4 regions of the Desulfosporosinus sp. Tol-M2 genome follow, and region 1 is predicted to be linked to each of the others. Evidence: riboswitches for the same ligand, from Rfam matches in the RefSeq annotation. Region 1 holds a riboswitch; each other region holds the start of a gene.
What was found. Region 1 has a riboswitch for molybdenum cofactor ahead of AC6I5A_RS09005 ([FeFe] hydrogenase, group A). Riboswitches for the same ligand answer to the same signal wherever they lie in the genome.

Region 1 (5,465 bases):
CTGTCGAGAGGGTACGATGCGCATGCATGATTTAATGAATAAGATTAATGACGGTAAAGGGGCCTCTGCAGATGTAGCTCTGCTGGGTAAACTGGGTCGGGTAATGTCCTATTCTTGTTTCTGTGGTCTGGGACAAGTTGCTCCCGCACCGGTACTGAGTACCATCAAACATTTTTCCGCCGATTATAACGCTAAGCTGATGTAGGAAGGAGTGAAAAAAATGCTAAACATTACTGTTGACGGAATCAAAGTTTCCGTTCCTGATGGCTCAACCATCCTGCAGGCAGCTAAAGAGGCCGGTGTAAGTGTTCCTACACTGTGCTATCACCCTGACCAGTCCGTAAAGGCTAATTGCAGGGTATGCGTATGTGAAGTCGAAGGCAGCAATCTTCTCCAAGCAGCCTGTTCACAGCCAGTCATGGAAGGAATGGTAATCAAGACCAAAACTCCCAAAGTTATCGAAGCCCGGAAAACAATTTTGGAGCTGATTCTGGCTAATCATCCCCAGGATTGCTTAAATTGTATCCGCAATGAAAATTGTGAATTACAAAGCCTGGCAGCCGAATACTGCATCCGGGATAACCCGTTTGAGTTGAAGGTCAGAGGACTCGGTAAAGACTTTTCTACCCCTTCCCTGTTCCGGGATCCTGACAAATGCGTACTCTGCCGTCGTTGTATTGAAGCCTGTTCCGTTATCCAGACCGTTAATGCCCTGGGGATCGAGAATCGCGGCAATGATGCCATAGTAGTTCCCACTCTGGGCAAAGATTTGCTCGACAGCCCTTGTATCATGTGCGGTCAGTGCATCCATGCCTGTCCGGTAGGAGCTATCGGTGAAGTCGAAGAGATCGACAAATTGCTGGCGGCTATAGCCGATCCTGATACTGTCGTTGTTACCCAGATTGCCCCGGCCGTGCGCTTGGCGTTAGGTGAAGAAATTGGAATGAATACCGGCGATCTGCCCATGGAAGTCTTTGTGGCCGGTCTGAAGCAGATTGGGTTCGACCATGTGCTGCATACCAACTTCACCGCTGACCTGACAATCCTGGAAGAAGGTAACGAACTTCTTAGCCGTCTGAAAAATAGCGGAACCCTCCCCATGTTTACCTCCTGCAGCCCCGGCTGGATTAATTTCTGTGAAACTTATTATCCCGACCTGCTGGACAACCTGTCTACCTGTAAATCACCCCAGCAGATGTTCGGTTCCCTGGCTAAGACCTACTGGGCGGACAAAATGGGAATTCCCGCGCAGAAGATCTTCTCGGTATCCATTATGCCCTGTGTAGCCAAGAAGTTTGAGGCGTCCCGCCCAGAAATGAACAGCAGTGGATTCCGGGATGTTGATATCGTGCTGACCACGCGGGAAGTTGGCCGCCTGTTCCGGATGAGCGGTATTGACTTTACGAAGCTGGCGCCCGCTCCCTTCTCCCCCTGGATGGGCGAATATACCGGCGCTGCCGTTATATTTGGAGCCACCGGCGGGGTTATGGAAGCTGCCCTGCGCACAGTTTACGAAGTAGTGATGGGAGAAACTCTTCCGGACGTTAACTTTACCGTAACCCGTGGTTTTGAAGGAATTAAGGAAGCTGCGGTTGATCTCAAAGGGACAGTGGTAAAAGTAGCTATTGCGCATGGCCTTGGCAATGCCAGAAAACTCATGGATCAGGTTCGACGCGGCGAATCCCCTTATCACTTCATTGAAATCATGGCCTGCCCGGGTGGCTGCATCGGCGGCGGCGGACAACCGATAACCAAAGCCAATGCCAAACGTGTCCAGCGGATTGATGCTATCTATGTCGAAGACGAAGCAATGGAGGTTCGGAAGTCACATTTGAATACGGAAGTAGCCAAGCTTTATGAAGACTTCCTGATTGAACCCCTGGGACACAAATCTCATGAGTTATTGCATACGCACTACCACGCTAAGAACAAAAAGTTCCTGTAACTGATGTTTGGGTTTGCAGAAAGGTCCATGCGGCTGCTCTGCAAGCACTCTAACTTATAAATTTTACCCTGATAACAAGGTTATTGCTGAGTTAAAGGGGTCATCATCTTAAAAATCATGATATTTTGACCGCTTACTCTATTATTTCAGGGTAAGCGTTTTTTCAGTTAATCTACGAAAGGCAATTCGTATAAATCAGTTTTTCTTTGACTGTGAGTCATAATGTTCTTGCAAGTTAATCTCAATAAAGCTATAATCAGTTATAGGTTGTTTATGCATGTTTACTAAGGATTACCTATGTTTATGGCACGTTTATCGCACACAAAAACTTAATTAATCCTATCTCCGAGCCGGATCAACCTAATGAGTAATCTATGGTAACCGGCCAGGGCTTAAAGCCCTCGGGGTGTACCTGGAAACGGGTATGCCTTCACTATTGAAAAGGAGGTGACCAGGCCAGTTAGGCTTTTTTGGCGTGGCTTCACTTTCTGTAGGTGGAGTCTTTTCTATTTATATTTATGATTCACAAAACTTAATTAATCCTATCTCCGAGCCGGATCAACCTAATGAGTAATCTATGGTAACCGGCCAGGGCTTAAAGCCCTCGGGGTGTACCTGGAAACGGGTATGCCTTCACTATTGAAAAGGAGGTGACCAGGCCAGTTAGGCTTTTTTTGGCATGGCTTCACTTTCTGAAGGTGGAGTCTTTTCTATTATGAGCTGATTGATGCAGGTAATGTATGTGAATAAATTGGTGAAGGTACTTGGTGTATAAGGATACACTTATACATAAATATAAGTGTGGTTATAATAAGATTTAATCGCTTTTTTCAAATTACCAAGAGAATGCTTTCTAAATTATGTTTTTAGGAGGGTGAATAGTGAATTCTGTAGCAGCTGAAGGTATTATAAGTGTTACTGCCCTATGCAAGTCCTGTGATCACTGTACTCCAATATGTCCTACGGGTGCCATAACCGGAAAACTTGGCGAACAACATCATATTGATCAAAAAAAATGCATCAATTGCGGGCAGTGCCTGATTAACTGCCCATCCGGAATAATCAAAGACCAGAGTATGATCGCAGAAATAAAGGCAGCTTTAACTGATCCGAAAAAATTTGTAGTAGTTCAAACTGCGCCGGCAGTCAGGGTAGCTTTAGGTGAAGAATTTGGCAAGGAGCCGGGGTATAATGCCAAAGGTAAAATGTTTGCTTCTTTAAGAAAATTAGGTTTTGATAAAGTCTACGACACGGAATTTACTGCGGACTTAACAATTATGGAAGAAGGCACTGAGTTAATTAATCGGGTATTTAAAGCAGTAGGACAACCCGGTTACGAAGAAAGCGGTCCCTTACCCCAATTTACGAGTTGTTGTCCAGCCTGGATTAAATATGCAGAGGATAATTATCCTAAAATCCTTCCTCATTTGTCAACGGCCAAATCTCCCCAGCAGATGTTTGGAGCATTAGCCAAGACATATTTACCCCAAAAACTGAACATCGATCCTGCCGACGTTTATTCTGTTTCTGTCATGCCTTGTACGGCTAAAAAATATGAGTGCAACCGGCCGGAAATGATCAGCAGCGGCCACCAGGATGTGGATGCGGTAATAACGACTCGCGAACTGGCCCAGATGATTAAGGACGTAGGGATAGATTTTAATATCCTGGTAGATGAACAAGCAGATTCTTTTATCGGTCAATCCACCGGTGCGGCTACGATTTTTGGTGTGACCGGAGGTGTGATGGAAGCGGCGCTGCGTACCGCTTATGAGTTATTGAGTGGGCAAACTTTGGATAAAATTGAATTAAAAGCTGTACGCGGACTGGCTCCGGTTCGAGAAGCTACAGTTCCGGTGCCAATCAAAGCTTTGGGGAATACAGTTTTCCCGGTGAAAGTTGCCATAATAACCGGAACTAAACATGTAGGCCAGGTAATTGAAGATGTATTGGCAGGAAAACTCGACTATCATTTTATCGAAGTTATGAATTGCCCGGGTGGGTGTATTAACGGTGGTGGGCAACCGATCCGGCGGGATGCCTAATAAAAATAAAAAGGAGAAATAACGATGACATTATTTCATGAAAAAGAAGGCATAAACAGGCGGCAGTTTCTAAAAGGAACAGTCGCGTTGGCAGTGGTTGCAGCCTTTTCCGGTCTGTTTATGAAACTGGGGTTCAGCAGCGCCAAAACCAGTACTGATTATATTGCCCAAAGATCAGCCGGGTTATATTCCTTGGATGAAAAGATGACCATTCGTAAGTCGCACCTGAATCCTGAAGTTCAGCAATTATACAAGGAATTCTTATCACCGGGAGAAGTAAAACCGCTGAGCAGCAAGTCTCATCATTTGCTGCATACGCGCTACGGCAAGGATATTCCCGCATTAATTGAGGAGCTGAATCATCCAAAAGAAGATGTAAAAGCTGTATCATAAAAAGAGATAAGAAGATATGAAATGTTGGAAAGGAGAGGCTATAAATGAGTAAGGAAATTGTCAAAGGCAAAGCCTTAAAGCATGGTACGCAGACCCGGACGATGCATTGGATACACTTAATTACTTTTATCCTCCTGGGATTTACTGGAATAGGCTTCCACTGGTCCGGCAACGGCATTAACAACCTATTTGGAGGTGGTGCGAACGCATCACTTGTCCATGTTTGGACCGGCGTAATTTTCACGTTAGGACCTACTCTCTACATTCTTTTAAATTTTGATCGGTTCGCGCGTTTTATTGACACCATTACAACTTTTACCAGGAACGATATGGCCTGGTTTAAAGTCCTGGGTGGTTATGTGCCCTTCATTAAAATGAAAGTAAGACCGCCACAAGATAAATACAATGCCGGGCAAAAAGTTCTCGGCTGGTTAGTTATTATAGGCTGTTTTTTGATGATTTTTACTGGTTTTGAAATGTGGCTGGGACGTCATACTGTATCGGCTGCTTTTTTAAATACTTGCTATGCGATTCATTTTTGGACAGGGATGGTTTTAATTATAATGATAGCAGGGCACTTCTATTTGGCGGCAATTAATTCGAAATCCCGCGGTGAATTCGCATCTATGATGATTGATGGTTATGTGGATGCGGCATCAAGTGCCGAGCATAACAGCAAGTGGTTTTCCGAGCTGAGGAAAGAAGCTTAAGGTCGTAATGGAGATGTGCTGAATTGAGAGAAGATTCACATTTGCATAATATTATGCTATACTTTAGTATAAAATAAGGTGCAAAGGGCAGTCGTCTAAACACGGATACGAACGAAGAATCTTATAAAAAGAAGAGGGGATATGTAAATGGATTACCAGGAGGTTCCTGTAATCCGGGTCAGAGTTTGCAGAAAGGTCCATGCGGCTGCTCTGCAGGCGCTCTAACTTATAAGTTTTACCCTGAGAACAAGGTTATTGCTGAGTTAAAGGGGTCATCATATTAAAAATCATGATATGTTTGACCGCTTACTCTAATATTTCAGGGTAAGCGTTTTATTTTGGCTAAGCCTTCGCTTGAGACATTCTCTGTTT
Region 2 (5,465 bases), on a different contig from region 1:
TTTAGGTTGGGGAGAAGCTTTACGCTCTCCCCGTTTCTATAATAAGATGTCACACATGAGAGGAGATTTGCTTCTATGGAATATGAAGAGTTTTTGAAGGGGGTGTGCTCGTGTTCGCAGATTGCCTTTGCCAGATTAGTCTTTATTTGTTATAATAGCGACAACATTGGATAAAGGAAACTTTAGGTGGAGTTTTAACTCAATCTTGGTTAAGTTAGGTTTTCCAAGGGTAAAATGTTCAATATTTGAACCCTAAACATCGAGCCTCGAACATCGGGCCTCGAACATCGATATGGAGGTGAAGAGATATGGAAAGCTTGGGAACGGAAAATTCCCTCGGTTCTATTCGGATTGCTGATGAAGTAGTTGAAGTTATTGCCGGATTAGCAGCTTCTGAAGTCGGGGGAGTAGTTAGCATGAGCGGGGGTCTGGTTGGAGATCTTGCGCACATGTTAGGGAGAAATAAAAACCTGTCTAAAGGGGTCAAGGTTGAAGTTGGCGAACATGAGGTTGCCGTAGATCTTTTTATTGTGGTGGAGTATGGCGTATCAATTCCTGAGGTCGCTTTATACGTGCAGGAAGCGGTGAAGGAAGCCATTGAAAGAATGACTGGGCTCATGGTCGTAGAAGCAAATGTTCATGTGCAAGGGGTAAACTTCAAATCGATACCGGAAACCAAAATCAAAGAAGAAGAATTTCTTCTGAAGTAGAGTGGTCCCCCCCTGGATATGCCAGGGGGGGTTTCTGAAAGAGGGGACGACAAATGTTGGCCTATGCTTTAGGACTCACCCTAATCCTGGGTGCTCTTTGGATATTAGCCATGGCCACAGGGTGGGAGCTTCCTTATGTTATACTTGCTCAAGGGCTGGAGTGGTTAAAATCAAACCCATGGGAAAGTATTATTGTGGCTGCTGTTTTGCTCTTACTGGGATTACTTTTGTTTGTGCGTCCGCGCAGAAGTTCGGTTCGTACGTTTCAAACGTCTTCCAAAGGGGGAAATGTCCGAATTTCTCAGGATGCCCTGCAGGAGATTATTGCGCGAAGTGCAATGGCGCTGCCGGGTGTGTTGCATGTTAAATCGAACCTTAGAGAACGGGAAACTGGTCTTCAGATAATGGTCTCTTGCCAATTTGAGCAGGGCGAACGAATTCCAATAACGTCCGAAGAACTTCAAGCAAAGGTCAAGGCGGATGTCGAACTTTATACAGGAATTATGGTAACAGAGGTGAAAGTGCTGGTGCTAAGTTTGGATAAGGCCCATTTGACACGCGTCCGATGAGTGAGTTCTGGTCGAAAATTGGAGAGAAAATCTCCAGGTTTTTAGTATGGGTCATTGACAATCATCCGGGCAAATTCATCGGAACGTCAATAGGTTTAGTTCTGGGTTTGCTAATGGTGACTCTTGGCTTTTGGCGCACACTGGTCTTGGCCTTGTTTGCTATTCTGGGATTTGTGTTAGGAAAACGCCAGGATGATTATAAATTTATTACAACTTGGTTAGAAAAAAACTTGAAAAAGTACTAGGAGGAATTTCCTTGAGTCGAAGATTAGCCCGTGAAACAGCCCTGCAAGTGCTTTTTCAAAGGGACCTGACGAAAGAACCGCTGATTACATCCGAGGAAGTTCAACATTGGGCAACGGAATTTGTAGTCCCCGAGGCCAGTAGAAAGTTTGCTCAGGAATTAGTCGACGGAACGATAGCACATCTGGTTGAAATAGATAATATGATTACTTCATTTGCTCAGGATTGGACCATTAGCCGTATGGCGAACGTGGATCGGAATGTGATGCGTTTAGCAACGTATGAGGTTCTTTTCTGTCCGGACATTCCAGGACGAGTCAGTCTAAATGAAGCGATCGAATTAGCAAAGCGCTTTGGGGGCGAGGAATCGGCAAAGTTCGTAAACGGAATTCTTGACGGTATAGTCGCTAGGATTTCGAAACTAGAACGAAAAGAGCCTATAGGCAAGTAATTGTATGGGCTCTTTTATTAATTCACAGATAATCTTCAGTTACAATTTCTGATCCCAAGGGATTAAATGCGACAAGATTTTATTGCTATTACGAAAAATGTAATCTATAATAAAACAAGTGTTATATTTTCTCCAAGCTGACTTGTCTGGGTGCATTGCATATGATAATCGGCCAATGGGTTCTATTAGAAATGATAGGGCCTTCCGTGTTGAGAAGGAGAAATATGAGATGACTTTTTGTTATGTTTTTTTGCGACCTAAGGTTATCTTAAAAAGAGAGCTTAGGTTTTCCCTTGTTGAGTCAAAATTATCAAGATATAGGGGAGAAGTTAAATGTATGACGTAGTTAAAAAAAGACTACTGGCACCGACAATTGTCTTGCTGGAAGTTGACGCACCGGCTGTGGCGGCCAAAGTTGAGCCTGGACAATTTGTTATTGTGCGGGTAGATGAGTTGGGTGAACGCATTCCGCTTACAGTCATGGACTTTGATCGAGAAAAAGGGACCATCACGCTTGTTGTGCAAGATGTGGGATATTCTTCAGCCCTCATTACGCACATGAATGAGGGGGATAAGTTTCAGGATTTCGTGGGTCCGTTAGGTGTTGCATCCGAAATTGAAAATTATGGTACGGTTGTGTGCGTCGGAGGAGGTCTGGGAAATGCCCCCATTTATCCGATTGCCCGGGCTTTAAAAGCTGCCGGGAATTATGTGATTTCCGTCTTAGGTTCACGGAGTGCGGATCTTTTGATTTTAGAAGAAGAAATGCGTGCCGTGAGTAACGAAGTTGTGATTGCCACGGACGATGGCAGTAGGGGTGTTAAAGGGTTTGTGACAGACGGGCTGGCTCAGGTTTTAGACCAAGGACATCAGGTTAAGGTGATTTGGGCAATTGGCCCCATGGTCATGATGCGAGCAGTTGTGAATTATACCCGGCCAAAGGGCATCAAAACGATTGTCAGCATGAATCCAATTATGGTTGACGGGACTGGAATGTGTGGTGCTTGTCGGGTTAGTGTAGGCAATGAAACCAAATTTGCCTGTGTGGATGGACCGGAATTCGATGGACATCTAGTGGATTTTGATTTAGCTATGCAACGTTTAACCTTTTATAGGGACGAAGAGAATCGGGCTAAGGCTCGGCTGGAATGTGACCGCGAAGGAGGGCATCACTAATGGCGGAGAATGTTGAGAAGACCAGGAAAGTGATCATCCCTCGTCATGAAATGCCCTGTCAAGAGCCTCAGGTCAGGGCGCATAACTTCGATGAAGTAGCCCTGGGCTATACACAGGAAACGGCTGTGGAAGAAGCAAAGCGCTGTTTACGCTGTAAGAAACCTTTATGCATTACGGGATGTCCTGTCGGAGTTCTCATTCCGGAGTTTATTGAAAAGATTACGGAAGAGGATTTTCTGGAAGCCGGCAAGGTCCTGAAAATTAAGAATTCCTTGCCCGCCGTTTGTGGTCGGGTTTGTCCCCAGGAAAATCAATGCGAAATAAAATGTATTCTGGGAAAAAAAGGGGAGCCCGTGGCTATCGGCAGGTTAGAGCGTTTTGTAGCCGACTATGATATGAAATTTGGCGAATCTACGTTTGAGAAACCGGTACCGACCGGTAAACGTGTCGCTATTATCGGGGGAGGACCTTCCGGATTGGCGTGTGCCGGTGATTTGGCAAAAGCTGGGCATGGAGTGACGATATTTGAAGCGCTGCACGTTGCCGGGGGCGTTTTGATGTACGGGATTCCGCAGTTCCGTTTGCCGAAGGAAATTGTGCAGACGGAGATAGCCAACCTGAAACAAATGGGGGTTGAAATTCTCACGAATCAAGTGGTCGGCAAAATTACTTCCGTGGATGAACTGCTGGGTAACGGATACGAGGCCGTGTTTATCGGTACAGGTGCCGGACTGCCCTACTTTATGGATATCCCTGGAGAAAACCTTAATGGGGTATATTCCGCGAACGAATTTTTAACCCGGACTAATTTGATGAAGGGTTACAAGTTCCCTGACTATGCAACCCCGGTTAAGGTAGGGAAAAATGTAGCGGTTCTCGGTGCGGGAAACGTCGCTATGGATTCTGCGCGCACCGCCTTACGTTTAGGCGCTGAAAATGTTTCTATTATCTACCGACGTTCTCGCGCCGAGATGCCGGCAAGGAATGAAGAGCTGGAGCATGCGGAAGAAGAGGGGATCCATTTTCATCTCTTAACCAGTCCCGTTTCCATCGCGGGAGATGAGCGTGGGTGGGTTAAAAGCCTAACTTGTTTGCGCTATGAACTTGGAGAGCCGGACGCTTCCGGACGACGTTCTCCGCTTGCTATTCCAGGATCAGAAATCGAGATTCCGATGGATACGGTAGTCGTGGCGATTGGGCAAGGACCGAATCCTTTGGTGACAACGTCTACTCCGGGATTGGATTTGAGCAAACGGGGTAACATTGTTGCTGACGCAGAAACGTTAATGACTTCTAAGCCGGGAGTTTTTGCGGGCGGAGATATAGTTACCGGAGCGGCTACCGTTATTTTGGCGATGGGAGCCGGTAAAAAGGCTGCCAGTGGTATTGATCAGTATCTTAAAGCGAAGTGAGGATTGAGTCAATTGGCTCAGTTATTGGATGGTAAAGCGGTAGCCAAGGTTCTCAAGGAAGAAATTCGTGAGGAAATTACCCAGTGGAAAAATAAAGGGTTACAGCCAAAACTCGCGGTGATTTTAGTCGGAGATGACCCGGCTTCAGTCGTTTATGCCCACTCAAAGCAGAAGGCTTGTGAGGGTATAGGCATGGCCTTCGAACTCTTCGTAATGTCGGCAGATTCTCTCGAAACCGAAGTTTTAGAGCGGATTGAAGGTCTGAACCAGGACACGGAAGTTCATGGCATTATGATTGAACTTCCCCTGCCTAAGGGAATACGCAAAGAAAAGATCATGGCCGCAGTACGTCCGGACAAGGACGTCGATGGGGTTCATCCGCTCAATCGGGGGTATATTTTAAGCGGCCAGGACGGGCTTTTCCCAGCAACCCCGCAAAGCTGTATGGAATTACTGCTGCGTTGTGGGGTTGAGATTGCGGGAAAACATGTTGTCATCGTCGGGCGGGGAGAAACTGTCGGTAAACCCCTTGTTTTTCTGATCTTGAAACACAATGCTACTGTGACTATTTGTCACTCCCAAACACCCGACTTAGGGGCTTTTACCAGTCAGGCTGATATTTTGATTGTCGCCGTAGGACGCGCAAAATTGATCAAAAAGGATATGGTCAAAGCGGGTGCGATAGTTGTTGATGCCGGGATCAATGAAATTCCAGGCGGAATTTGCGGAGATGTGGATTTTGATACTGTTCAAGAAGTCGCCGCCTTGATTTCCCCGGTACCGGGTGGGGTTGGTTCTTTGACCACTGCCTTGGTGCTGCGTAATGTGCTCAAAGGAATCGCCCTGCAAGGGAGGACGTATTAATGGATACAAGTAAGATTTGGGAATGGACGACGGAAGAATT
Region 3 (5,465 bases), on a different contig from region 1:
CCTCCAGACTGTCCGCTTTCAGGGGTTTTTTATCCGGCCCAAGTTGGTAACCCCAGCTCGCGGTAGCATACTTCTTTGTTGTAGGGTCAAAACCGGAGAAGAGGCCATCTTCTAATTTATAATCTTTACTGACCTTAAACAGAGCATTAGTGTAATTAAGAACATATTTCTCATCGTATAATTTCTTTTCAATAATATAATTAATAATAGCGCCCAGATAGGCAATATCCGTTCCCGGACGGATTTGGGCAAAGATGTCGGCTTTGGTAGCCGTCAGAGTAAAGCGTGGATCGACGACGATTACTTTAGCGCCTTTTTCTTTTGCCCGAAGAATCCACCTCATGGCAATCGGATGATTTTCAGCGCAGTTGCTTCCCGCAATTAAAAAGACCTCGGCATTATTCATATCTGACCATGAATTGGTCATCGCCCCACGACCAAAGGCAGGGGCCAACCCGGTTACGGAGGAAGCATGGCATTGCCTGGCCTGGTGGTCATGATGCGGGGTCCCGATTACCCGGCAGAATTTCGTAAATAGGTACGACTCTTCATTGTCCACTTCGGCAGAACCAAGAAAGGCGATTCCGTCCGCACGGTTAACCGGCAGCATTTCCTTTAGTCCGGTTTTCGCATTGACCACCTCATCAGCGGCTTTCCAAGTAGCCTCCCGGACTTCTTTGGTTTTCTTGGCGACGCGGTCCAGCGCCTCTTCCCAGGAGATGTCTTCCCAATGATCCGCCCCGGGAGCACGCCGTTTCGGCTTAGTCACCCGATCCGGCGAGTAGGCGACATGTGATAAGCTTGCCCCCTTGGGACACAGCACTCCCTCGCTGACCGGATGATCCGGGTCACCTTCCAAATGAACTAACTTACCCTCTTTCACATACAAAAGCGTCCCACAGCCACCGGCGCAAAAATGGCAGATGCTCGGGACCTTTTTGGTTCCTTCCAGTTTCAACGCATACCCTTTGGCCTCCGCAACGGCCGGGTCAAAACCCAGACCAGTGGCCAAGGCTGCAATGGAAAGCCCTGAGAGTTTAAGGAACCCACGACGAGAAACATCCATCTCTTCTTCCTCCCCTAAAAATGTTTTCTTAAACACGCCATGACCAATCCCATGAATTTACTTCTTGATCAAAGCATGATCAGAACTTTGTATCTAGACATAAGCGACGCTCCTTACACTTCAATCATTCCTTTTCTATTTACATGAAAAAATAAAAAAACTCCTATCTTAATTAGGAGGGTAAAGTTCATTGCCATGCTAAATTAGGGCATTGGTTACATCAAAAATACGCGCTCTCTCCCCCTACTCAGAAACAACTTACGGCACCATTATTAAAGACACCTCTCATTACCGGCGCATAAATGATGCGGGCAATGCAAATTGTCTTCTCAGTGCCATTGACTCCTTTCCAATATAAGGGAGATAAACCCGTTTCCGGATTTACCGTGTCGGCATAACAGCCAAGTCGGCTAATTCCCCGTAGCCGCAGCTTTAGGTGAAGTAGCTTGGGAGCTAAGTTTTAAAAAATTATTAAATTTCAGCAACGTTGTAACGCTGTTGCTAAAAAGTCTAAGGGTTGGCAAATTAGGGTTCAACAACGACGAATAAAGGCAGGAATGTAGTACAGCCAAATCAATGATTCGCCAACAAGCAAGTCGGATGAAGCATTAAAGCATAGATGAACTCATCCGCCAAAGCTCCAAAGAGAATCGGTGAAGAAAGGCCGCATCAACTTCAGGTCTTCATTTGCGCCACTGTAAATAGAAACTCTATGAACCGCCGGTTCATGTAAGTTAACTCACATGCAACGGGTTATAATTTGCTTAAACCTTGTACTTGATAGCACTTTCTCACCTCCCTCAACGCCGACTTGATGCCGACAGTATTTCAACGAAGCTGCACTTCTAACGCCGCTCGGTTTTGATATTGCCGGAGGATATGCTTGGCGGATAATTATATCCTCATAAACTGTTACTTCAACACAAGTATATATTATATATAATGTCTTTGTAATGTTAGTGTATCACTTTTATGTGTTCTTGTCACTAGCACATTTTGGTCACCAATGAAGAAATTTATAGAATCCTTTGAAATTGAAAAAATAGAGTAGGGGCAATTACTCGGGTCTTTGACAGTTACATAAATACAGATATCCCTAAAAGCCTTGTTTTCAGAGGCCACTGAAAAAGTCAAAGAAGCCATTGCCTTAAAAGCAGAGGCTTCTTATCACGAAAAATGGGATAATATAGAGTAAAAAACAACTTAAAGAGGGTTTGGGGAATGTTGAGGACATACAATCAGATGAAATTATCCGAATATAGGAATCTATACGATGTAGTGGTGCTACTTCGGATCCGTAAAGTTGATTGACAACTGCTGTGTAAGGGAATATGGCGTACCGGATCAACCGCATTCCTATATGACATCCGCGCCTGCGGATAATTATCTTTCATTTGGGCTATAGACAAAGTCGTTGACGATTTCTTTTGTCAACATGCTCCCTTCAAAGCTGTTGCTGTAATAAATAATGTAAGGGATTGCCCGTTAAGGTAACTAACCACCTTTACTCAGCCTCAGCATCCCATTCAGAAAAGTTTCAATTTGCTCACGGGTGGAAAAATAACTTAAACTAATCCTGCAGGTTCCCTGATGCAAAGTACCAATGGTCCGATGCGCCAGAGGAGCGCAATGGAGGCCGGAACGGGTGACAATACCAAAATTATTCTCCAAAAGAAAACCCAGTTCGCCGCATTCCAGACCGGCCAGATTTAGAGACAAAACAGCGGTCCGCTGTCGGTTGTCCACAGGGCCATGAATTGTCACTCCCTGAATTTGCCTTAACCCGTCAACCATCCTGTCCATCAGTTCCAGCTCATGATTTCGAATAGCTGCCAGACCTTTTCTCATGATAAAACTGACGCCTGCTCCTAAACCGGCAATTCCCGGTGTATTGGGAGTGCCGCTCTCATACTTATCCGGGGAAAAATCAGGCTGTACCATTTCCTCGGAAAAGGAGCCGGTACCTCCCTCGAGCAGTGAATCAATGTCCAAACCGGGCCGAATATAGAATCCGCCCGTACCTTGCGGACCGAACAGGCTTTTATGCCCGGTAAAGGTCAGAACATCAATATTTTGTTCTCCAATATCAAGCGGGATTATCCCGGCGCTTTGGGCCGAATCCACCATAAATACTGCGCCCTTATTCCTGCAGAGCTGCCCTACTTCCCGGACAGGCATAATCGTGCCTGTCACATTGGAGGCTGCGGTCAGACAAACCATGCAGGTATTCGTACGCCAGGCTTTCTCCACCTCATACGGGTCCAGACTGCCGTCGGCAGCACAGTCCGCGATGGATATTTCCACTCCGGAATTTTTTAACTTACTGAGCGGCCGTACCACAGCGTTATGCTCCATCGAACTGATAATAATATGATCCCCCGGCTTCAGATATCCTTTGAGCACCGTGTTGATCGCCTCTGTGATATTCTTGGTAAAAATCAGGCGCGAAACATCCGTGAAATGAAAGAGCGCGGCCAACGCTTCCCTGGTATCCAGCAGCACCCCTCCGGCTTCCAGCGTTTTACTGCTGCTGCCCCGGTACGGACTGCCGCCCAGTCGACGGTTGTAATGATCAATCATCTGATAAACAATCTCCGGTTTTGGCCAGGATGTAGCTGCATTATCTAAATAGATCAGCTCTTTCATTTCACACTCCTATTCTCAAGGGAACTTGCTATTTGCTCAATATACATAAACCCTTCCCCTTGCCCAAAGCCCAAACAGCAATTCAACAGGTCTTGTTCCACACCGCCGTCTTGCGTTGAATCCTGACAATACCCCCTGTTTTGATGTTGCTTCCCGCAAGAATCTTTTCCACCTGCGCCACATTTTCCTCACTGACCAGCAGCGAGATGCCGCAAAAACTGCTGGCTTCACGGGGAGTCGGTGAAATACTGCACTTTACCTGAGCCTCTTTTAATTTCCGGTGCAGGCGAAGACCTTCCTGATGATTGGGAAAGAGTACGTAGTAATCATAAATTTCCGCCATGATTCATTCAACCTACCTGTTACCTATTGTTCCTATTGTTTCAAGATTTCCAGAAAAGCCTGCACTCTGGTGCGCAGCTGTTCCATGTCCTGTTCGCTGTAATCTGTTTCCAAATGTATATTGGGGACGCCCGCTTTATTTAAAGCTTGTTGGACCAGATACCCTTCCGTGGAATAAAGGCCGCAGAACTGCAGGCTGCAATCAATCACCCCGTCCACCTTATATTCTTTCACCAAACGCAGGAGATCGTCGATCCGTCCGGTATTAGGCGTAAAGCAGGCACAGTTGGTCTTCATGTAGCGCGCGGCCAAGGCTTTGATTTGTTCATCCAAAGTTTTACCGCTTTCATCAACCAGATTTTCAAAATAACGCGTGCCGGTGCAGAGTTCCTCGACTACCACCACAGCGCCGCTGGTTTCAAGAATATGGTGCAGTTTCCAATTAGGAATAGCCATCGGTGTGCCTGTGATCAAAATGCGCGGTGTGTCGGCTGGGAAAACACCCTCGCCCGCTGCTATTCTTTGCTCCAGTTCAGCGCAAAGTTTGTTGGTTTGGGCGGCAAAGCGGACCGGGTCGTCATAGAAGGCTATTTGCGTCACTAATAGCGCGTCTTTGCCGCTGATCGGCACCGGTGAATGTTTCCGGGCGTTGTAAAGACGGGCCAGGGCTTGCCGTTTTTCATTAAGAACTTTGATTTTTTCAGCTAAAGCTTCCAGGGTAACTTTATGGCCCGTAAACTTCTCTACAATTTCAAGCAGCGCTCTGATTTCATCTTCCCAGGCCAGAAGATCTTTTTCCCGCTTCATTTGCGGAATATCCATCACATAGACAGGGACTTCCTGATTGAGAATTTCCCAGGCTTTTTTCTTGCCGTCACAGGTTGTTTCCCCGATATACATATCGGCGATTTTGAAGAAAGGACAAGTTCCATCCAGACGCGCACCCACGGAGGCTTTGATCAGCGGGCAGGTATTGGCCGGCAGGACCTTTTCGCCGCCGCCAACCCAAAACTGGGAACCACCGCATAAGCCGGTGGCAATACCGCCGGCGGCAAAAATAATTTCATCAGGGACATAAACACAGAAGGTGCCAAAAACCTTGCCGCCGTTTTTCTGATGTTCAATCAGTTCCACCGGGCGCACCCCATGAATTTCCGAAACCACAAAGTTGAAAAAATCCATTCCCTCCGGACGGTTTTCCTGGGACATATAAACAGCCCCAAAAGCTTCCGGCAGCGCCTGACAGAGTAAATCGTGTTTTTCCAGATCCATTCCCAGGTCAGACCACATTTTGCGATAATCAGCCATAAAACTACCTCCTCATATTATTAAGTTATTATTGTTTTTACCGGAAAATATGATTTTAGGGAACCCCATCATCATCGTGAGCATCAGCTATTCTCTGGTTTTC
Region 4 (5,465 bases), on a different contig from region 1:
TACACGATCATTCACTTTAACATCCAAAGCTATACGTTCACCCTTTTCCATTTTACCAGGACCAACAGCGATTACTTCGCCTTCTTGTGGTTTTTCCTTTGCGGTATCCGGCATATAGATTCCGCTCTTAGTTTTTTCTTCCATTGGGAGTGCTTTGACAATCACCCGGTCTGCGAGAGGTTTAATGTTCATAAAGAAAAGTCCCTCCTTATTGTTTTTATTTAATATTTGTTAGCACTCGACTCCATTGAGTGCTAACAATATATCTATAATAATATGCAAGGGGGCACTGGAAAGCAACCCCCTTTAGGCTCGAAATATGAGCATAAATACTACATTTACTCTATCAATCGAGTTATTTCTCACTATTTCAGGCGATAGGTATTATTACACCCTAGGCCCTCCCCCGAGCGTGTTTCCACATCCTCTAAACACTATAATTGCCAGCTTTTCGAGTTTCTATACATAATTAAAGATCCAGTAATTTTTGACGCTGAAAAACTTCTTCACGCATGGATCCTAACGCTTCCAAAACCAAGGTATTCTCTAGATTGAGAAGGTATATTTTTGTTTTACCAATTTTGAGATTCGGATCGGGGTGCTCCTTCTCAAGGAGTATAGTTTCTTTTAACGTATACCGAATGAACTCTTTAACTTGCATAATAGATCGTCCCAGAAGCTCCGTTAAAGCAGCTCTCGCCTTAGTTGATGCAACGTAGGGCAAGCGAGTCTGTAGATCTCCCAGGATCCGGATCCCTTGTTCCAAATCCCGCTCCGGATAATACTCTGTTTCAGGCTGTTCATGAAGGAACCACTGTAAAAGATCCTCCCCCTTACAATAAGGGTGTAGCGCATGATGAATACTTCCTGCTACCCCGATCACTTTTACTTCTTTCCCCCAAGCCCGGACTTTTCTGAGTAGTGAAAGAAAGTCACCGTCCCCCGTAAGCAACAAAAACATGTCAAACGTAGACTCTCGTGTCAGCAAGATTTCCTGAGCCTCAAGCATTAATTCCAAATCTGCTGCATTACGGCGAAGTCCCGTACTGGCATAATTATTTTTCCCAAAGACATGACGCGTAAAGACATTCGTTTTCTCAAACATCGTTTGTGTTCGCAAAAACTCTTCCCGATCAAAGTTGGCGTAAAGATAGATGGCCAATAAGTCGATATTGTTTTGTATTGTATAAAATTGCAAAAACCGTGCCAACTGTTCCGGCGTTAAGTCATAACCCCTCTCTAATAATCCCGTCCAAATGTTTTCGTAATCGACAAACGCAATGGCTTTCACGAAATTCACCTCCCAAGCCATATGTCTACCCTATTATACACAAGACCATGGACAGAGGTGACAAGCACGGTAATACTGATTATAGGTAAGTCCCGACTAGTATAAAGAAAACTTGGCTGGCGCCTAGCCTTAGCGAAGGCGGCTGCCTAGTTGCACTTATGCTTACCCGAAACTTATACTTTCTGCCCTGAAAACAACCTGTTTTCATTCATCAGTGGTGCCGCGCAGCGGCATGGGGGTCTGATAGTACAAAAAGAGATTGGTAGATTAGCTACCAATCTCTTAAAGCATTAGTGACTATCATTTGACTGTTGTCGCACACTCTCCGGCTTCCCCTTTGAGGATTTGAATTCCATGAGAAAGGGCTGGGGCAATTGCGTTAAAACATTCGCGCGCCGCCTTGGGACTACCCGGCATATTAATAATCAGCGTTTGTTTACGAAGGACGGCTACTGCCCTGCTTAGCATAGCCTTACTTGTCACCTTTAAGCTTTCCATCCGCATCACTTCTGCAATGCCGGGTACCAAACGATCCGAGACGGATAAGGTGGCCTCAGGCGTAACATCACGCATTGCAAAACCTGTCCCGCCGGTCGTTAAAATCAAATCCAGACTAAGTTCATCCGCCCATTGGCACATTTTTTCAGCAAGTAACATTTGCTCATCCGGGAGCACTACATACTCCACAACCTCCCCGCCAATGTCTTGAACAAGCTTAATAAGCGTTGGCCCGGAGAGATCCTCCCTTTCTCCACGCGACCCTTTGTCACTAGCCGTGATGACTCCTACGCGAAGCATTAAGCTATCACCTCGATGCTGTCCCCGACTCGGACCACTCCGCCTTCCAACAACCGGATAAAAATTCCTTCTCTTGGCATGACACAGTCCCCAGCCTGATAGAAGATTGCACATTTCGTATGGCATTCTTTACCAATTTGAGTGACTTCTCCGATACTGGTTTCCCCTATCTTAAGTTTTGTTCCCACGGGAAGGATGAATAATTCCAGTCCTTCCGTTGTCAGATTCTCCGCAAAGTCCCCTGGCCCAACATCCAACCCTTTATCCGTCATCTTCTTGATACTTTCCATCGCCAGCAAGCTGACCATACGATGCCAATCTCCACCATGCGCATCTCCTTCCAGACCAAAGTTGACTTTCAAAATTCCTTCGCCTACATTCTTTTTGCGCATTCCTTTTTTTTCACTCGTACAAACCGCAATTATTTTACCCATTATATAAAATCTCACCCTTTCATCTCATCAGTGGTCATCGAATAAAAAAAACTTGGTTTATGAAACATAGCTTTGTAAATGTTAGCAGAACTTATCCAAGGACTGACGCAATTTTCAAAATTCGGACTACGAATCATGCACTTCGAACTTCGAACTTCTATAATGTCCGCTTTTTCCCCCTTGCTTTTCAACTAGATAGATATCCCCAATTGTCATTGTTTTATCTATTGCTTTACACATATCGTAGATCGTTAACGCTGCAACACTGACCGCCGTCAGGGCTTCCATTTCAATCCCGGTTTTTCCATTGACTTTTACTATCGCTTCAATATTTACCTCACCGGGTTCCACTAAGTTAAACCTAAGCTTAGCCCCTGTGATCAGGAGCGGATGACACATAGGAATTATCTGGGATGTCTGCTTTGCCGCCATAATCCCCGCAACTTGAGCCACCGCCAAAACGTCGCCTTTGGCGATTAGCCCAGAGCGAATGCGCTCAAAAGTCTCTGCTTTCATCGTAATTCTCCCTCGAGCAACTGCCATACGGGCCGTTTCAGCCTTATCGCTGACATCAACCATTCGGGCGCGCCCTTCTTCATCAAAATGGGTTAAATCCACTTTTTACCCTCCAATCTGAGACATGACACGTTGACCTTGCAATGCTTCGTCATTCATATGATGCTTTGCGGGTTTATGCCAAACTGCTTGGGCAAAAAGATCCCTTAAAATTTCGTCCGAGGTTCCATTTCGTAGGGCATCACGCAGACTCACTTCATTTTTGCTATGCAAGCAAGGGCGCAATTTTCCATCCGCCGTTAAGCGTACACGATTGCATGTATCGCAAAAATGACGACTCATGGCGCTAATAAAGCCAATGCTACCCTTAAAACCCCTTGGTTGAACATACTCTGCCGGTCCCCCACCCAAGATCCCCTGAGTTAGAATGTTCTCTTTTAGTCCTAAGAGCTCTTTCATTTCTTGAATTGGAACAAAATCAGCCCGTTGCTTAGAACTAATGCCAATTGGCATCAGTTCGATGAAACGGACATGGAGCGGATATTGTTTTGCTAACTTCAAAAAGTTCGGCAACTCGTCCGTATTAACCCCCCGGACGACCACGACATTGATTTTTACCGGATCTAGGCCAGCCTCAAGCGAGCGAAAGACTCCCTGAATTACACTGGAAACCTCTCCCACACGAGTGATAGCTCGAAAACGCTCTGAGTCCATAGTATCCAAGCTGATGTTCACTCGCTGAACGCCTGCTGCTTTTAAATCGAAGGCCATTTTCGGGAGTAACAATCCATTGGTAGTTATCATGAAGTCCTCGACCCCTGGAATTATGGCGCCCTCCCGCAGAAAGTCCAAAATTCCTTTACGTACTAAGGGTTCTCCCCCTGTGATACGAAAGCGACGAAACCCTAATTGCGTACTGATCCTCATTAGTCGAAGAATTTCTTCAAAGGAAAGAATAGAATCATGCGGCATCCACTGCACTCCTTCAACTGGCATACAGTATATACAGCGTAGATTACAGCGATCTGTCACTGATATTCTCAGATATTCGATTTTTCTTTGAAATTGATCCAGCATAAAAATCCTCTTTTCAAGATTAAATTTGGTAAAAAACTTAACCAGTTGAAATAAAAAAACCCGCGGTCTGTAAACAACCGGAGGATTCAATCCACCTGTCGACAGACTCCTTTCCAGCAGGAGATATTACAGTTTCCCATAATACCCGAGTGCCTTTAAGCACTTGTCTGGTCACCATAGCTTCTGCTTTAGGTAAACCAGCTTTGGAGCAATGACAAAATATTTAATTTTTTTCAGTTAAATTCCTTTTTCTTTATATAGAGGTAATTCGCGATATATTGCATTATTCTTTTTTCTCACTACCTAATACATTTTGTCAATTCGGATTAACCTTAATGATCGCCGACCATTCGTCTGGTGTGTTGACGTTATAAAAGACTTTGCTCAAATCAGAGAAGGCTTGAAGTTCTTTTTCTTTCACATACCGTACAGAACAAGTTGGGTAAAAATCAATAATCTTGAAGTGACCCGCCTCGAGATTATTTTGGATTATGGGAATACAACGTCGATGGTAAAAGGCATGTAACGGATGGAAGCCATCTTGAAGCTGCGGAACAACAACATCATACTCCGAAATCCACGTCGCCAAAAACCGGATAAGCTCAACACTTAGAAACGGCATATCACAGGCTACAAAAAAAACCTCATCATAAGTAGCCGCTTTTAAACCCTGATAAAGTCCTTCTAAAGGACCTCGACCAGGAATCTCATCTAGAATAACCTGTACTTCGTAGCCTACATACAGTTCAGGCTTGTTGCTGCTAATTAAAACTTCTGTAAACACGGTTTGCAAAACAGCTAGACTCTGCTCCACTAAGGGTCTTCCTTCCAGTTCCAGGAAGGCCTTATCTTTTTTCATTCGCGAGCTTTTTCCGCCTGCTAGCAAAATACCCGTCGCCTTCAACTTTGGAAGTTGTTTCCCGGAGTTCTGCAGTGAATTAGTAATTTTTGAAGACCCCCTCGTATTCAACAGACAAAAACGGGTTAAACCCGTTCCCCCCAACGGTTACGGGTACCCCGTTCGCATCGGTATCCGTTCTCTTTTCTTTATAAGTATTAGGAACTAGAATATTTCTCAGTAATAAAATTCCTTTACCCGAAGGAACTGCATGGCGAGTGCACAGTACTGTCAAAGGGGTGCAGTGTAGCTAATCACATCTTGATGTTTTATAACTCTCCACCCTAATCCTGTTTGATTTTTATTTACGACCAACTATTCTGCCTTAAATGTACCACATCAGACTTTCCCTGTCACTTTGGGAAATTCTGACAACATAGCAAGCCAATTTCCCCAAGAGAAAAATCCAAATATTTTATAAAACATTCAATATTTACACTTCTACCCTTTT

Region 2: it holds a riboswitch for molybdenum cofactor, as region 1 does, so the genes downstream of both, AC6I5A_RS14395 (sulfide/dihydroorotate dehydrogenase-like FAD/NAD-binding protein) here and AC6I5A_RS09005 ([FeFe] hydrogenase, group A) in region 1, are expected to answer to the same signal.
Region 3: it holds a riboswitch for molybdenum cofactor, as region 1 does, so the genes downstream of both, AC6I5A_RS06410 (molybdopterin-dependent oxidoreductase) here and AC6I5A_RS09005 ([FeFe] hydrogenase, group A) in region 1, are expected to answer to the same signal.
Region 4: it holds a riboswitch for molybdenum cofactor, as region 1 does, so the genes downstream of both, moaA (GTP 3',8-cyclase MoaA) here and AC6I5A_RS09005 ([FeFe] hydrogenase, group A) in region 1, are expected to answer to the same signal.

What each region holds. Positions count from the first base shown of each region.
Region 1 covers NZ_JCAIJG010000118.1:26,346-31,810, forward strand. The annotation lists gene AC6I5A_RS08995 (complex I 51 kDa subunit family protein) at 1-205, shown strand, start outside; gene AC6I5A_RS09000 (NADH-dependent [FeFe] hydrogenase, group A6) at 221-1,945, shown strand; molybdenum cofactor riboswitch at 2,277-2,408, shown strand; molybdenum cofactor riboswitch at 2,480-2,611, shown strand; gene AC6I5A_RS09005 ([FeFe] hydrogenase, group A) at 2,827-3,990, shown strand; gene AC6I5A_RS09010 (iron hydrogenase small subunit) at 4,015-4,383, shown strand; gene AC6I5A_RS09015 (formate dehydrogenase subunit gamma) at 4,428-5,093, shown strand.
Region 2 covers NZ_JCAIJG010000201.1:24,263-29,727, forward strand. The annotation lists gene AC6I5A_RS14375 (Asp23/Gls24 family envelope stress response protein) at 309-710, shown strand; gene amaP (alkaline shock response membrane anchor protein AmaP) at 764-1,279, shown strand; gene AC6I5A_RS14385 (DUF2273 domain-containing protein) at 1,276-1,524, shown strand; gene nusB (transcription antitermination factor NusB) at 1,536-1,973, shown strand; molybdenum cofactor riboswitch at 2,092-2,209, shown strand; gene AC6I5A_RS14395 (sulfide/dihydroorotate dehydrogenase-like FAD/NAD-binding protein) at 2,307-3,149, shown strand; gene gltA (NADPH-dependent glutamate synthase) at 3,149-4,561, shown strand; gene AC6I5A_RS14405 (bifunctional 5,10-methylenetetrahydrofolate dehydrogenase/5,10-methenyltetrahydrofolate cyclohydrolase) at 4,574-5,425, shown strand; gene AC6I5A_RS14410 (cyclodeaminase/cyclohydrolase family protein) at 5,425-5,465, shown strand, end outside.
Region 3 covers NZ_JCAIJG010000086.1:1,413-6,877, reverse strand. The annotation lists partial or broken gene AC6I5A_RS06410 (molybdopterin-dependent oxidoreductase) at 1-1,066, opposite strand, end outside; molybdenum cofactor riboswitch at 1,393-1,531, opposite strand; gene AC6I5A_RS06405 (aminotransferase class V-fold PLP-dependent enzyme) at 2,561-3,712, opposite strand; gene AC6I5A_RS06400 (putative Se/S carrier protein) at 3,795-4,055, opposite strand; gene AC6I5A_RS06395 (double-cubane-cluster-containing anaerobic reductase) at 4,088-5,362, opposite strand; gene AC6I5A_RS06390 (iron-sulfur cluster assembly scaffold protein) at 5,418-5,465, opposite strand, start outside.
Region 4 covers NZ_JCAIJG010000157.1:875-6,339, forward strand. The annotation lists gene groES (co-chaperone GroES) at 1-192, opposite strand, end outside; gene AC6I5A_RS12070 (NYN domain-containing protein) at 470-1,291, opposite strand; gene AC6I5A_RS12075 (MogA/MoaB family molybdenum cofactor biosynthesis protein) at 1,592-2,089, opposite strand; gene AC6I5A_RS12080 (MOSC domain-containing protein) at 2,089-2,523, opposite strand; gene moaC (cyclic pyranopterin monophosphate synthase MoaC) at 2,650-3,141, opposite strand; gene moaA (GTP 3',8-cyclase MoaA) at 3,145-4,116, opposite strand; molybdenum cofactor riboswitch at 4,207-4,337, opposite strand; gene mobA (molybdenum cofactor guanylyltransferase) at 4,433-5,020, opposite strand.